4 regions of the Geobacillus sp. PK12 genome follow, and region 4 is predicted to be linked to each of the others. Evidence: predicted binding sites of a transcription regulator. Region 4 holds the regulator's gene; each other region holds the start of a gene.
The links. The regulator Rex, encoded in region 4, represses fermentation and respiration genes when NADH is low (regulators of the CRP and FNR family bind a similar motif). The targets are predictions, from matches to a motif close to TTGTGAAATATTTCACAA.
Positions count from the first base shown of each region.

Region 1: the regulator Rex is predicted to act here: its motif matches at 1,794-1,811, upstream of ETR37_RS07765 (DUF6803 family protein).
Region 2: the regulator Rex is predicted to act here: its motif matches at 2,225-2,242, upstream of ETR37_RS12330 (L-lactate dehydrogenase).
Region 3: the regulator Rex is predicted to act here: its motif matches at 1,522-1,539, upstream of ETR37_RS01405 (TIGR04053 family radical SAM/SPASM domain-containing protein).

Region 1 covers NZ_SDKL01000016.1:11,126-14,926, forward strand. The annotation lists gene ETR37_RS07755 (anti-sigma factor) at 22-1,086, opposite strand; gene ETR37_RS07760 (sigma-70 family RNA polymerase sigma factor) at 1,083-1,607, opposite strand; gene ETR37_RS07765 (DUF6803 family protein) at 1,900-2,388, shown strand; gene ETR37_RS07770 (hypothetical protein) at 2,538-3,065, opposite strand; partial or broken gene ETR37_RS19795 (DUF6262 family protein) at 3,255-3,477, opposite strand; gene ETR37_RS07780 (multicopper oxidase family protein) at 3,699-3,801, shown strand, end outside.
Region 2 covers NZ_SDKL01000035.1:3,669-7,469, reverse strand. The annotation lists gene ETR37_RS12345 (ABC transporter ATP-binding protein) at 1-547, shown strand, start outside; gene ETR37_RS12340 (ABC transporter permease) at 540-1,331, shown strand; gene ETR37_RS12335 (ABC transporter permease) at 1,335-2,120, shown strand; gene ETR37_RS12330 (L-lactate dehydrogenase) at 2,266-3,219, shown strand; gene ETR37_RS12325 (potassium channel family protein) at 3,389-3,793, shown strand.
Region 3 covers NZ_SDKL01000002.1:192,581-196,381, forward strand. The annotation lists gene ETR37_RS01395 (hypothetical protein) at 1-735, shown strand, start outside; gene ETR37_RS01400 (ABC transporter ATP-binding protein) at 751-1,392, shown strand; gene ETR37_RS01405 (TIGR04053 family radical SAM/SPASM domain-containing protein) at 1,588-2,706, shown strand; gene ETR37_RS01410 (anti-sigma factor) at 3,067-3,801, opposite strand, start outside.
Region 4 covers NZ_SDKL01000069.1:4,846-8,646, reverse strand. The annotation lists gene ETR37_RS17155 (CPBP family intramembrane glutamic endopeptidase) at 239-973, shown strand; gene ETR37_RS17150 (YdiK family protein) at 970-1,149, shown strand; gene tatC (twin-arginine translocase subunit TatC) at 1,335-2,075, opposite strand; gene tatA (twin-arginine translocase TatA/TatE family subunit) at 2,096-2,248, opposite strand; gene ETR37_RS17135 (redox-sensing transcriptional repressor Rex) at 2,266-2,907, opposite strand; gene moaC (cyclic pyranopterin monophosphate synthase MoaC) at 2,923-3,411, opposite strand; gene ETR37_RS17125 (ABC-F family ATP-binding cassette domain-containing protein) at 3,508-3,801, shown strand, end outside.

The sequences.
Region 1 (3,801 bases), on a different contig from region 4:
TTTCGACTATTCCCCCCTTTGCTACGGCAAATGGATCTGACCTAATCGAATCACGTTGACTTCCTTCATCTTTTCTAGAGACAAAACATCTTTGGCGGTTCCCGTCATAGCGATTCCATAAATCTTCAATTCTTTATGCTTTTTCACCCATTTTAGTCGCTCGGCCATCTTTAAGTCTTTGTATTCTGTTAGTTGTGTTGCCCATTTTTCGTTTTTGCTCAATAGCTCGAGCCCTTTGACTACTTCTTTGTAATCAGTAAACGAGCGATTGAATACAGAATCTACATGCACTTTTTTGTATGGAAAGCCAATTGCCGGTGTTTGGATGAAATCTAAATCATTCCTCATCTGTTCCTCTACACCTGTGTCCAACGCAAGCCATGTCATATTATATCCTTTGAATTTTTCATTTATTTCTTTTAAGGAATAGGACCGATCCAAGGAAATATAGATTTCAACCGGCCAATCGCTCGGGAGAGATTTAATTTTTGTTCGTTCGTCAGGTAAAAAGTATTTGTCTTTCGGATGAATAAAGTTGATTCCAATGTGATGAATCGAATACCCAATCGCTCGATAATTCGATTCTTTAGCAAACACATCATTGAAAAATAGTTTGTAAGTGTCCTTGCCTATATAACTTTTTTTATCACCCATCAATTTATATTTGTCGGTCGTGACAGTCATGGTAAAGGGCTTGATCTCAACATCCACCGTATCGTAATCTACATACACATTTGGCGCTGTCATTTCACTCACCGTTCGAATGGTTTCAATAAATTCGTTCCCTCTGTTATGATCTCGCCCCCAGCCGTAATAAACAAAAGTAAACATAGTCAATAAGGGAACAATCGTGAGTATAAACGATACAACAAGCAGCGTATTTCGAAAAAAGAATTTTTGTTGAGCCTTTTTCATCATTTTTGCGAGATCGGCTTCCTTCATCCCTTCATCATGAAGGGTTTCATGGAGAAATTCATTGTATACGTCAAAACTTTCTAGAAGTTCCTCTATTTTCTGTTCTTCCTCTTTGCTTAGTGTGCCGTTTTGATATTTCTGCAATAATGGTTTTAACTCGTCTTTTCTCATCCCTTCACCTCATTGCGTAATCGTTTTTCTAATTCCCGCCTGCCCCGAAACACAAGGCTTTTTAAATAAGGGAGTTTTACGTTTAACAGCTCCGCCGCTTCTTTGTAGCTGAATCCTTTTAAATCAACGAGCATAATGGCTTTTTGTTGCAGTTCTTTCATGTTGGACAAATGTTTATAAATCAACTCCAGCTCATATTTTTGCAAAAACGCGTTTTCCGTTTCTAATAATGGATCTAGCTTTAACGACGCAAAGAAATCATCCACTTGTACAAGCTGCATCTTTTTTGCTTTTCTGCAGTGGTCGATGAAGGTATTATAAGCGATCCGGTAAAGCCATGACTTTATTTGTACTATGTTGCTTATGCCGCTTACATGTAAATAAACCTTATAAAATGTTTCCTGCAGGAGATCCTCTGCCAAATGATAATCATTGGTTAATCTGTACAGATAGCGAAAAAGGGATTTGGAATACAAGCGCATAAGTATATCCAATTCAAATTTATTGGCAATGGTTTCCACCCTCCTTCCGCTATAAAAGACGCATAAAAAACAAAAATGTTTCTGTTTTTCCAAATTTTTTTATGAAACATATGCATTAATTAGAAAGATCATCGAACATCATTTTGAAACAGCATCCATACATACTTTAATTACTTCTATATAAAGCGGTGATCATATCTTTGCTATCCATATATGTAAAGGATTAGGTGAATCTTGTCACAAATTATTCTTAAATTTTCCAAAGAAAATGCACAAATTGTGATTAATGTTAATAGACGTGGATGTATAAACAAAATGCAGGGGTGATTGGATGAACATGACGCATTACATGGAACTGTTAGCGGTGAATCAACCTTGGAATTTGATTTTATTTATGGCTATTCCCGTTGCTCTTGCGGAGACCATTGCAATAACGGAGCTGGCAATTCTTTTTACTCGTCGTTTCGATGGAATGATCCGTAAAGTCAACAAAATATGCAGCATCATTGTTGGTGTCTACTTTTTAGGAATTTTTATTTACTTATTTGTCAATGCCGTCATTCCATTTACATTGAATGGGGAATGGCGCGGATGGATTGATATCATTGCAGTGGGATTTTATTTAGTGGGGGTCATTCCGTTATTGGGATTAAGTCTAATCGATTTAGGCATAATCGGTCGGAAATGGAGCGAGGAGCAAAAGTTGAAATATCATTCCGCTTTCGTTGGTATATTTTTAGTAGTAGCTCATATTGCTATGATTTTTGGAATGCTCGATCCATCGATCGGCGGCGACCATGCTCATCATATGCATATGTGAAAATAAAGGAGGGTGTCCAAAAGCAATCACTTTTGGGACACCCTCCTCACATTTCTAATTCAGCTTATTGCAGAAACGATTCCCGATCGTGTAAGAAATAAAACGTCAATCAAGGCATATTTAAATTCACATTTTGTTTAATTAGCTTCTTACTTCTTAGAAAAGCCTGTGATTGTAAAACAAGTAATAAACGCAACTGTTGTAACTATTATGCCGAATACTAAACCAATAATCCCCCCTATACAAGTATCTTCGCTTGGATAAGAAGATTTCATCGTTACTAACTGATAAGCTAACACAAAAGTCAAAAAAACATAAAAACTACTCCCTAAAAACCCCATCTTTAAACGATTGCTTTTCGTACCTTGCCATGCATTATTAATTAATACCCATGAAAAGATGCTTCCGACTACAGCCAAAAACATGACAATCAAATGAACGAACGGAATTGAAAAATATAACAATAAGTAAAGTACAAGACCGGTAGAAAAAAACAGAACAGCATTAATTGCAAACAAGAATATTCCACCTAACCAATGATTTTGAAACCACTTAGCACTTTTCAGCTTATGAACCACTTTATAATCGTCACCAATCATTCCTGTTATTGGTTTTTTTAGGAATATAACAACTAATACCCCAAGAATACCGATAAATAAGATTAAGGTAAAGGACATGATATTCCCGCCCCCAATACAAAATTCTCTTTATCATCTTTATACATTGTACAACAAATTTATGGATATCTGGTATTAATTTCTATATAATAATAGTAAACACCTTTCCTCGAACGCTTCTACCGCTTATTCAACCTTCCTGTTCTTTAGTTAAACAATGAAGAGAACATTGTTCCCCTGCCAAACAGTTTATATATTTTTATAAACCTCTGGGTAAAGCTACTTTCAACTGTCTCCGTAATTGCTTATTTTCATCTTCTAACTTTTTGATTTTTCGTTTCTGCGATTCAATAAGTGCGTCTTTGTTGTCCTCATTCATTTTACGCCTTTATTGTTTCGCTGTAGGGGCTTAACGTAAGGTTTCAATACGCTTACGCAGTTCGGGATGGTTATACAGTGTTGCTTTCGCTACACATAAAGCTTATATACAAAAATGGGCGAACAAGCTATTACCTATATCCGCAATTAACCGGTTGGTAATAGCTTGTCTTTTTTATTTCGTATCTCCCATTAATATCAAACAATACTTTGTGCAAATTTGCTTAATAACTCTTTTCTCCATAAATTTTGCACATTTATTTTCTATGATGATATTAGCATTTCAATCACATGTTTGTTTATGGAGGGAAATACATGAAGAAATTATTGGTTGGAACTATTTTAGCGGGAGTTGTTGCTATTGGTGCAGCCTGCTCAAATAGTACTTCGCACAGTTCCATGCAGGGGCACGATATGT
Region 2 (3,801 bases), on a different contig from region 4:
GGTGCGCAAGCTGTCGCTTGGCCAGCGGATGCGCTGTGAGCTTGCCGCCGCGCTCATTCACAACCCGCCGCTATTGTTTTTGGATGAACCGACGATCGGCCTTGATGTGCTTGTCAAACTCAACATCCGCCAGTTTTTAAAGCAATTGAATGAACGGTATGGCACGACGATCCTGCTGACGACGCACGACATGTCAGACATTGAAGCGCTTTGCGAGCGGGTCATTATGCTCGATGAAGGGAAAATCATTTACGACGGGTCGCTTGAGCGCCTGAAAGAAAGATGGGGGCAAGGAAAACGGGTCGCCTTTACGTTCGCCGAAGCGGTGACGGCCGCTTTTTTGCAGCAGTTGACTGAAGGATTGGAGGTTGTTTGGAAAAAAGGTGAACAGCCAAACGTTTGGGTCTCGCACGTCCCATCAGGAGGCGTTCCGGAAGTTGTCAGTCGCGTCGCTGCCCGTTGTGCACTGCAAGACATCCGCATTCATGAAGTGCCGACGGAGGAGATCATCCGCAATATTTATGAGGAAGGTGCGGTTCATGGGTAAGTATGTCGAAATGGTCCGCATCCGCTTTTTAATGATGCTCGCCTACCGGACAAACTATTACACTGGCATTTTGATTTACGCCATTAACATCGCAGCGTATTACTTCCTTTGGTCGGCTATTTATGGCGGCAAATCATCGATGCAAGGGATGTCGCTTGGGCAAATGACGACGTATGTCGCCATTTCCTGGCTGGCGCGGGCGTTTTATTTTAACAACCTTGACCGTGAAATCGCCATGGAAATCCGCGATGGAAAAGTAGCGATTGAACTGATCCGCCCGTACAGCTATTTAGGGATGAAAGCTGTGCAAGGGCTTGGCGAAGGGTTGTTTCGCCTTTTCTTTTTATCGCTGCCTGGGCTTTTTTTCGTATCGCTTTTTTTGCCGCTTCAGTTTCCGGGACACGCCAAAACGTGGCTCGCTTTTGGCTTGTCGCTTCTATTCAGCTTTATCATTTTTTCGGAGCTGAACTTGCTTGCGGGGGTTGTGACGTTTTTTACGTTCCGAAATGAAGGGTTGCTTAGGGCGAAGCGGTTTATTATCGATCTATTTTCCGGTCTTATTTTGCCTTTGTCGTTTTACCCGGATTGGGCGCAGCAGCTCATGGCGTATATGCCATTTCAAGCCATTAGCTATATTCCAAGCATGATCATTACGGAAAGCTTCCAAGGCGCCGCTGTAAGCGATGGATTGTTCACGCAGGCGGCGTGGTGCGTGCTGTTATTGTTTCCGATCGCGCTGCTATGGCGGGTGGCGAAAAAGCGGCTTGTTGTGCAAGGGGGGTAGACATTGTTTTACGTATCTGTTTTTTTTCAATATATGGCCCAGTACATGAAGACAAAATTGCAATACCGCACTGATTTGCTCATTGAATGGTTGTCCGACTTAATGGCGCAGGCGGTGAACTTAGTGTTCTTGCTTGTCGTGTTCGGCCATACGACGCTGCTTCACGGCTGGTCGCGCGATGAGATTTTGTTTATTTACGGTTTTTTTCTTGTTCCATATGCCGTATTTGGCGCCTTTTTTAACCTTTGGGATTTTAATGAACGATATATTGTGCAGGGGGAAATGGATCGCGTGTTGACGCGCCCGCTAAACAGCCTGTTTCAAATTGTTTTGGAGCGGATGGAGCTCGAATCGTTGCTTGGCGCTGTGCCCGGGCTGATCATTATGCTGTATGCCGGCAGCCGCTTGTCTCTTTCATTTCATTGGTATGATGTCTTCGTGTTTATTTTGTTTGTCATTGGCGGTGCATTGATTTATGCCGGCATTTTCATTTCACTGGCGACGATCAGTTTTTTTGCCGACGCCCGCACCTCCATCATGCCGATGATGTACAACATCAGCAGCTATGGCCGCTACCCGATCGATATTTATCATCGCGTCATCCGCTATATTTTAACGTGGGTGCTGCCGTTTGCCTTTGTCGGCGTTTATCCAGCTGCTTATTTTCTTGATAAAAAGGAATGGTACAGTTATGCCTTTTTCACCCCAGTGGTCGGCATGGTTTGCTTCACCGTTTCGGTCATGCTTTGGAACGCCGGGGTGAGACGATATCGCGGGACGGGGAGCTAGGCGCCCCGCCCGTTTTTGTTCATTTGCCATCAAAATGACAAACAATGGTCAAGCAATCGACACAACCTTGTCTGTATCGTTAGCATGTTGTGGCGTAAAATAAAATGTGAATATATTCACAAAAAGGAAGAAGAGGTGAATAGTGATGAAAAACGGGAGAGGAAATCGGGTAGCGGTCGTCGGCACCGGGTTTGTCGGCGCCAGTTATGCGTTTGCCTTAATGAATCAAGGGATTGCCGATGAGATCGTGCTCATCGATGCAAATGAAAACAAGGCTGAGGGCGATGCGATGGACTTCAACCATGGGAAAGTATTTGCGCCGAAGCCGGCTGACATTTGGCACGGCGATTACGATGATTGCCGCGATGCCGATTTGGTTGTCATTTGCGCCGGCGCCAACCAAAAACCGGGCGAGACGCGGCTTGATCTTGTGGACAAAAACATTGCCATTTTCCGCTCGATCGTTGAGTCGGTCATGGCATCCGGATTTCAAGGACTGTTTCTCGTCGCCACCAATCCGGTCGACATTTTAACGTACGCGACGTGGAAATTCAGCGGCCTGCCGCAAGAGCGAGTAATCGGATCGGGCACGATTTTGGACACGGCGCGGTTCCGCTTCTTGTTGGGCGACTATTTCGCCGTCGCCCCGACGAACGTGCACGCCTATATTATCGGCGAACATGGCGACACTGAACTCCCGGTCTGGAGCCAGGCTGATATCGGCGGCGTGCCGATCCGCAAGCTGGTCGAGTCCAAAGGGGAAGAAGCGCAAAAAGAGCTCGAGCGCATTTTTGTCAATGTGCGCGATGCCGCCTACCAAATTATTGAGAAAAAAGGAGCGACGTACTACGGGATTGCTATGGGGCTTGCCCGCGTGACGCGCGCCATTTTGCATCATGAAAATGCCATTTTGACCGTTTCCGCTTACTTGGACGGCCCATACGGCGAACGCGATGTCTACATCGGTGTGCCTGCTGTGATCAACCGAAATGGCATCCGCGAAGTGATTGAAATTGAACTTGACGAGGAGGAGAAAAAATGGTTCCACCGTAGTGCTGCGACGTTAAAAGGTGTATTGGCGCGCTATTTTGCGCAGTAAAGCGCAACGATTGGCTTCATCTGACGGGACGCTGGCTTGTCAAATGGGTCGGGCGATCCGGTGGAATACAGGAGTGCTGCCGATTCAAGCAGGGTGCGGAGGGTCATGCGGTATAATCGCCCGGTTGTCCGCGTATATATGAACGACGGACCAAAATGGGGGGAACGTGATGGATTACGCCTTCCTTGGCATTGTTGCCGCCGTACTGCTCGGCAGCATCACCTCGCTTTGGACAGTGCGCGTGCAAGCGACGCATCGCATGTCACTCGATAGCTTATGGGTTCTCGTCCAATGGTATTTAACGATGTTGCTCGGTTTTGCCATGATTTATATGATTTTGCAAGTAAACGGCCATGCCGTGTTTACCCCATCCCCAAATAGCGCATCGAAAGATCGTTTGTCGCTGCTTGAAGACAGCTTGTATTTGAGTGGCATGACGCTTTTGTCGGTCGGATACGGAGACGTTACTCCAATTGGCGTCGGGCGGTGGATCGCCATTGCCGAAGCGCTGCTCGGCTACATTATGCCTGCTGTCATCGTGACGCGCACCGTGTTTGACTGGGATCATCGCTGATATGAATT
Region 3 (3,801 bases), on a different contig from region 4:
AATCGACTGGATTTGAATGTGAAAGGGTACAATTGGAAATATACCGCTTTTATTGTCTTGGTTGTTCTAGCATTATGGTCTGGAATGCGAGAGAACGTGGGACAAACTGTTTGGGACCAGTTTCTTTTCATGTTTATAGGCGGTTCCAAACAAGCGTTTTATTTCAAGTCGTTTTTATGTTATTGGGTTCTTTATTTTGGGGTCATCTATTTGGTCCAATTGCATTTGCAGACGGAATTGTCGGAAATGGGGTATTACAAGTTAGTACGTTATCAGTCGATCAGCCGATGGTTTTGGGCGTGGTATCATAAGATCATGCTATACATTGGATTATATTTATTCGCTTTAGCATTGCTCGCTTTGTTCATTTTGTCGTTGAAACGTTTTTCTTTTGATTTCCATGTTTCTATTGACCGTTCAGTTACATTGCTTGATATGTTTTATCATTTTTTGGTCAACGGCTACCTTCAAGTTTCGTTTTATGTCCTATTTGTGTTTCTGATCTCTTGGCTGAGCAAAGAAACATTTTATAGTTTCGTAGGGATCGCTATACTTTCATTTTTTATGTTCCCGGGTTTTAATAACTGGGGGATTATTCCATCTGGATTGAATAGCATGGCGTATTTATTGACAAATGATTCGATTTACCGCATCAGCACCGTTCTATTCTTATGGAATGTTTTCGCCATTGTTTTCTTGCTGTATGTCTTTTCCAAACAAGATCTCGATTTCTAAAAAGGAGTGAGTAAGTTGCCGCATATCCTGTTAGATCAAGTCAGTAAATCATTTAAAGGAGCAACGATTTTTGAAAACGTGAATTTTGCAGTGGAAAAGGGGAAAATTTATGGAATTATTGGTCCTAACGGTTCAGGAAAGTCTGTCTTATTCAAACTCATATGTGGATTTCTATTCCCTAATCACGGTAGGGTGATCGTGGACGGGGAAGAGTTGGGGGTCAATAAACGATTTCCCAGTGATTTTGGAATTATCATTGATCGGCCTGGATATATAGCGGGAAAGACAGGGTTTGATAATCTAAAAGCATTGGCTCTCATTCGAAACAAAATCAGTGATGACAAAATAAAGCAAACGATGAGGTTGGTCGGTTTAGATCCAGAATCGACGCAAAAGGTCAAACATTACTCACTTGGAATGAAACAAAAGCTTGCTATTGCTCAAGCCATTATGGAGGATCAACAAACGCTTATTTTAGATGAACCATTCAATGCTTTAGATGCTGACAGCGTTGAAAATATCCGAAACTTGCTTCGGAAATTCAAGGAAGAAGGGAGGACGATTTTGCTCACTAGCCATAATCAAGAGGATATTGATGTTCTTTGTGATGAAGTGTACAGAATCAATCGTTTCAGACTTGAAAAAGTAAAAAAGTAGAACGCGATGTTATAAGCTCACATTCATATATAAATTGAAATAAAGGTCTCCTCCATTTTGGCTGACCACAGTTTCGGAGTTTCAGTTGAGCTAATCGAAAGATAAGATGGAATTAGCGTTGAGGTCTAAATGTGATCCATATCACATAACGCGCCTGAATGTTGCGGTACAATGGAGGCCAAGGAGGGGGCCGCCATGCGCGATTTTAATGAAAATCCGTTTATTGTGATTTGGGAATTGACGAGAGCTTGTCAACTCAAGTGCCTTCATTGCCGCGCCGAAGCGCAATACCATCGCGATCCGCGCGAGTTGACGTTTGAGGAAGGGAAAAAACTGATCGATGAGATTTACGAGATGGATCAGCCGATGCTCGTCTTTACGGGCGGCGATCCGCTCATGCGCCCGGATGTGTACGATTTAGCGAAATATGCGATCGATAAAGGATTGCGCGTGTCCATGACGCCGAGCGCGACGCCGAACGTGACGAAAGAGGCGATCCGCAAAGCAAAAGAGGTCGGCCTGTCGCGCTGGGCGTTTAGCCTTGACGGGCCAAACGCCGAGATTCACGACCATTTCCGCGGCGTGAGCGGCTCGTTTGATTTGACGATCCGTGCGATTCACTACTTGCATGAGCTCGACATTCCCGTGCAAATCAACACCGTCATTTCGCGATACAACGTTCATGTGCTTGACGAGATGGCGGCGTTGGTGGAGAAGCTGAAATGCGTCCTTTGGAGCGTCTTTTTCCTTGTGCCGACAGGCAGGGGAAAAGAGGAGGATATGATTTCCCCCATCGAGCATGAGCGGGTGTTCCGCTGGCTGTATGAGACGAGCAAGCGCGTCCCGTTTGACATCAAAACAACGGCGGGTCAGCATTACCGCCGCGTCGTGCTGCAGGCGAAAATGCGTGAAGGAAAAGCGGCAAAAGGCGGCATCCGTTACGAAGACGTGTTGAACAAAGGCTTAACCGGACAAGTCGACGGGCTCGGCCGCGCGCCGAAAGGAGTAAACGACGGCAACGGCTTTGTTTTTATCTCCCATATCGGCGATGTCTACCCAAGCGGGCTGCTGCCGGTGAAGGCAGGGAACGTCCGGGAAACGCCGCTGGCGGACATTTACCGACACTCGCCGATTTTCCAAGACTTGCGCAATCCGGACAAATATAAAGGAAAATGCGGCGTCTGCGAGTTCCGATATGTGTGCGGCGGCTCACGCTCGCGGGCGTACGCGGTGACGGGAGACTATTTGGAAAGCGAGCCGTATTGTGTTTACATTCCAAAGGCGCTGCGGACAAAAGAGCGAAGCCAACGGTAAGAGAGCGGTGAAAAACGGCCGCTTAAAATGACGGCGCTGCGGCGTTCGTGAGACGGTTGCCCGGGCGCATGCGGCGGACGTTGGTGATGTGTCCAAAACATACGGGGAAGGAGCAGGCGCCCTTCCCCGTTTTTATCATCCTGAACCGAGAAGATCCCCCACTTCCACGCGTGAGCGTAAGTGGGGGATGAATCGGGATTTGCCGTCACTCTTCCTCTTGCTTCCACAGAACAGAAGGGGTAAAGAAACGTGGGACGCACGGGGATGGCTTGGTGGACAGCCTGCTGTGGGGCGGGTGTTCCCAAGAATCTCCCACCTCAAAGCTCAAGCGTAGGTGGGAGAGCGTTCAATGTTGAAATATCATTCGTGGTCCAAATCGACAATAAATGTCTCCGGCCCGGTCGGCGCCGCGCTTCCTCCCTTTGGTTCGAGGCTCGCTTTAATTTGCTTGAACTGTTTGACATCCTCGCCGGTGATCAAAATGCGCGCCGCTCCGTGGCGGATCGTCAACAGCTCCCCTTTGACCTCGTTGTTGGTGTAAATGATCCACAATTGATAATCGCGAGTCGCAAACGGCGGCAACCCTTCAATTTCCATCAGCATTTCCTTCGTATCGTTATTGAGCCAAATCGTGCCGTCCATCTGTTGAAAGAGCGCCGATGGTTCAATCGGAATTTGTTTCGTTTTGGGATTACGGATGATTCGCTCAATTGGAATGTCGGTATGTTGTTTGACAATCTGGTATCGATATGGCTCATCCGATCCGCCATGGGAAGCGGTCGGCCCGTCGTTCGAAGCGGAAAGGCACAAGGCGAAAAGGAAGACGGCCAAAGCGGCGCCGATCCATCCCGAAGCGATGCGGACCTTTCGCTGCGCGCGCGCTGTTTGTCTTTGCGCTTCCGCTTGTGCCCAAATTCGCTCTTTGTGAGAAAGGGGCGATGCTTCATATTGGGCTGCCTCTTTAAGCCCCATGTCTTTCCACGCTTCAAGCAGGCGTTGGCATTCAAGGCAGTACTTAAGATGGTTGGACACGTCTTCTTTTTCTTGTTCTGGCAGCATCCCTAACAGCCAGTCCACGATTTTTGCTTCCGAAAT
Region 4 (3,801 bases):
AAAAAATAACTGTTTTTCTCTCCTAAAGAAGAAAGAGCAAAAGGAGCCGGTTGTTTTGCCTCTACTCCCCATCCGCGCGGAGCTCATTTTCATTATTTCACATTCCTCGGACTGATAAGCGGCTCCGGTTAATTTTTTTACGGCGGTGAGGTGGGATGCGAGGATGCAGTTTTCTTACTATTTTCGCCATACATGTGCTACAATACGGATATAATTTGAAATAAAAGGGGTAGAGGGTTTGAAACGCAACCACTGGTACGTCATCATCACGTATATCGTCATGCAGCTGTCCGCCTTTGTCGGCGTGCCGCTTCTTCGCGCCCTCGGCGTCGGCCAAGGAACGGAAAGCCGCCTCGAAGCCGCCAAACTGGCTTCCGGGTATTGGGCGATCATTAGTTTCCTGCTCGCTTTTGTCATTATCCTATGGCTGCTCCGCGGTGACCGCAACGAACGAATGATGCGGCGGCTGCCGCTTGGTTCCTCGTGGATGTGGGCGGTCTTGGGCGTCTTTTTGGCGCTCACGGCGCAAAGCATCGCCGCCAACATCGAATGGCGGTTGCTCGGCATCAAACCAGGGTCGGAAAATACAAGGCAAATCATCGATATCATCCGCCTGACGCCGCTGCTTATCGTCGTCACCTCCGTCATCGGCCCGATTTTGGAGGAGATTATCTTCCGCAAAATCATTTTCGGCTCGCTTTATGAAAAATACAACTTTTGGTTGGCGGCGCTTGTCAGTTCGCTCTTGTTTGCCCTTGTCCATATGGAGCCGGAGCATTTGCTTTTGTACACGTCCATGGGGATGGTATTCGCGTTTTTATACGCGAAAACCGGACGCATTTTCGTGCCGATTTTCGCCCATGTCGCCATGAATACGTTCGTCGTCGCCATGCAGACGCTGTTGGCCGACGAGATTGAGAACATGATGCGCCAGTCCGAGCTGCCGCTCGCCGTTTGGAGGGTTTGGCTATGATGCGAAACCCTCAGCTGTTTTCGCTTCCGTATTTCGTCTTAGGCTCAATGTTTACGTATTTGGCCATCGAAAGTGCTCATGAAACGGTTTGGAACGTCTCCACCATCGCTTTAGCGGCGCTCGCTGCCTTTGATTTCGGCACCGCCCTTCGCCTTCTTTTCGCCTCAAAACGCTGACCCCTTCCCGTGATTCGGACGGGAAGGGACCAGAACATCAGTCTCATGACGGCGATCATATCGTGAAAATGGAAACAAAAAACAAGAGGCCGGCCTCAAAGTCCTGTGTTGCGGCTTTTGAGACGGCCCCTTCGTTTGGCCCGGCCTTGCTCGCTTTCCTCTCAATGTTTTTCGTCCCGCCTCACTCATTTGCCTTCCTCCTCGGCTGCTCGCTGCGCTTTCCGATAGCCGATGCGCGCCACCCAAATGCTTCCTTCATACAAAATGGTGAGCGGAATCATGACGATCACTTGCGACAGCACATCCGGCGGCGTAATGACCGCCGCTAAAATAAGCAGCGCCAAATACGCATACTTGCGGATGCGAACAAGAAGCTGCGGCGTAATAAGCCCTAAGCGGGTGAAAAACAACACGACGATCGGCAGCTGAAACACGATGCCAAACGGCAGCACGAGCTGAAGCAAAAACTGAAAATATTCATTAATGCCGATCATTTGTTGAACCCCTAGTTGGTCAGCCAGCCGGCTCATAAATCGAACGACAAACGGAAACAAGACGAAATAAGCGAAGCTGACGCCTGCTAAAAAAAGAACGATCGACGCCGGGATATAGCTTAACGTCACTTTCCGCTCTTTTTCATACAGACCGGGGCTGACAAACGCCCAAATTTGATACAACAGCACCGGAGCCGACAGTACAGCCGCGATGACAAAGGCAAACTGAAAATACACTTTAATCGGATCGGTGAGGCGGAAGGCGTTCATGGTCAAATGCTTCGCCTCGGCCGTTCGCTGCAAATACAAAATGACATCATCGACAAAAAAGAAACTAACGACAAGCGCCGCAGCAAAAAAGATGAGCACGATGATGAGCCGTTTTCGCAGTTCACCCAGATGCTCATACACCGACATTTCTTTGTCATTCATTGTTTCTCCATCCTGCCTTGTCATCGGTCGGTTTTCGTTTCTTCGTCATCAGCGAGCCCTTTTGTGGCGTCTTTAAACTCGCGAAGCGACTGGCCGAACGACCGCCCTAATTCCGGCAGCTTTTTCGTGCCAAACAGCAACAAAATCACAGCAACGAGCAACAAATATTTCATGTGTTGTTCTCTCCTTTTTACGATGGCGATGGATAGTTTTTCAAAAAATAGACGAGCGACTGCAGCTCAATGGCTAAATCGATATGATGGACGCGAATATGGTTCGGCACGTTCAACCGCGCCGGAGTAAAGTTTAAAATGCCTTTAATTCCTTGCGCGACAAGGCGGTCGGTCAGCGCTTGAGCCGCGGCGGCCGGCACGGTTAAAATGGCGACCGGGATGTTTTCGTGAAGCCGCTCCTCCAACTCATCGAGATGATAGACCGGCACCCCGCCGACTGTCGTCCCTACTTTCCGCTCATCGACATCAAACGCCATCACGATTTTCGTATTGTTGTTTTTCGAAAAATTATAGTTTAAAAAGGCGGTGCCTAAATTGCCGACGCCAAACAAGGCGACTTCGGTCACCTCATCCTCTTCAAGCGTCCGGCGGAAAAACGACAACAAATAATTGACATTATACCCGTATCCCTTTTTGCCAAGCGCGCCAAAATAGGAGAAATCACGGCGGATCGTCGCCGGATCGACTTTCACCGCCTCGCTCAACTCGGCAGAGGAGACGCGTTGCTTGCCGGAAGCGTGCAAGTTTTTCAAAAACCGATAGTAAAGCGGCAGCCGTTTGGCGGTTGCCTGCGGAATTTTCGGTTGTTCGTTGCTCATGATCTCATCCCCTAGCTAATCGGTTTTCCGTCGGTAATGGCCAGACTTCCCGCCCGTTTTTTCGACCAAATACGTCGGACCGATGACCATTCCTTTATCAAGCGCCTTGCACATATCGTACACTGTCAACGCACAGACCGAAGCGGCCGTCAGCGCTTCCATTTCCACTCCTGTGCTCCCTTTCGTTTTCACCGTTGCCGTGATGACGAGCTTATGCGCTTCTCCATCGTTTTCCCAAGCAAAAGCAATGTCCACACCCTTTAACATAAGCGGGTGACACATTGGAATAAGGTCAGCTGTCTTCTTCGCCGCCATCACCCCCGCCACTTGAGCGACGGCGAGCACATCCCCTTTCTCGATCGCATTGCTCGTCATTTTTTCGTAAATTTCCCGGCTGACAGTCACGCTCGTTTGCGCCACAGCCACTCGCACAGTATCTTCTTTGTGCGTAATATCAACCATTTTCGCGCGCCCTTGTTCATTGAAATGAGTGAACGATGACAATACAATCTCCTCCATTTATACACTATACACGATTTTTCATCATTCGTCTTTGACCGTTTTCGCGACTTGCGTTAAACTATTCGCGAGGTGACGGACATGATCATTTTGCAAGTGCACGGGCTCACGAAATATTTCGGCGCTGACCTTATTTTATCGAATATAAAACTAGAAATACAGTCCCGCGACCGAATCGCCCTTGTCGGCCGCAACGGAGCGGGAAAATCGACATTGTTGAAAATCATCGCCGGTGAACTCTCTTTCGACAGCGGCAAAATCATCAAACCAAACCATATCAAAATCGGCTATTTGGCGCAAAACAGCGGGCTCGACTCGCCGCGTTCCATTTGGGACGAAATGCTTGAGGTATTCACCCCGCTTCTAGGACTCGAA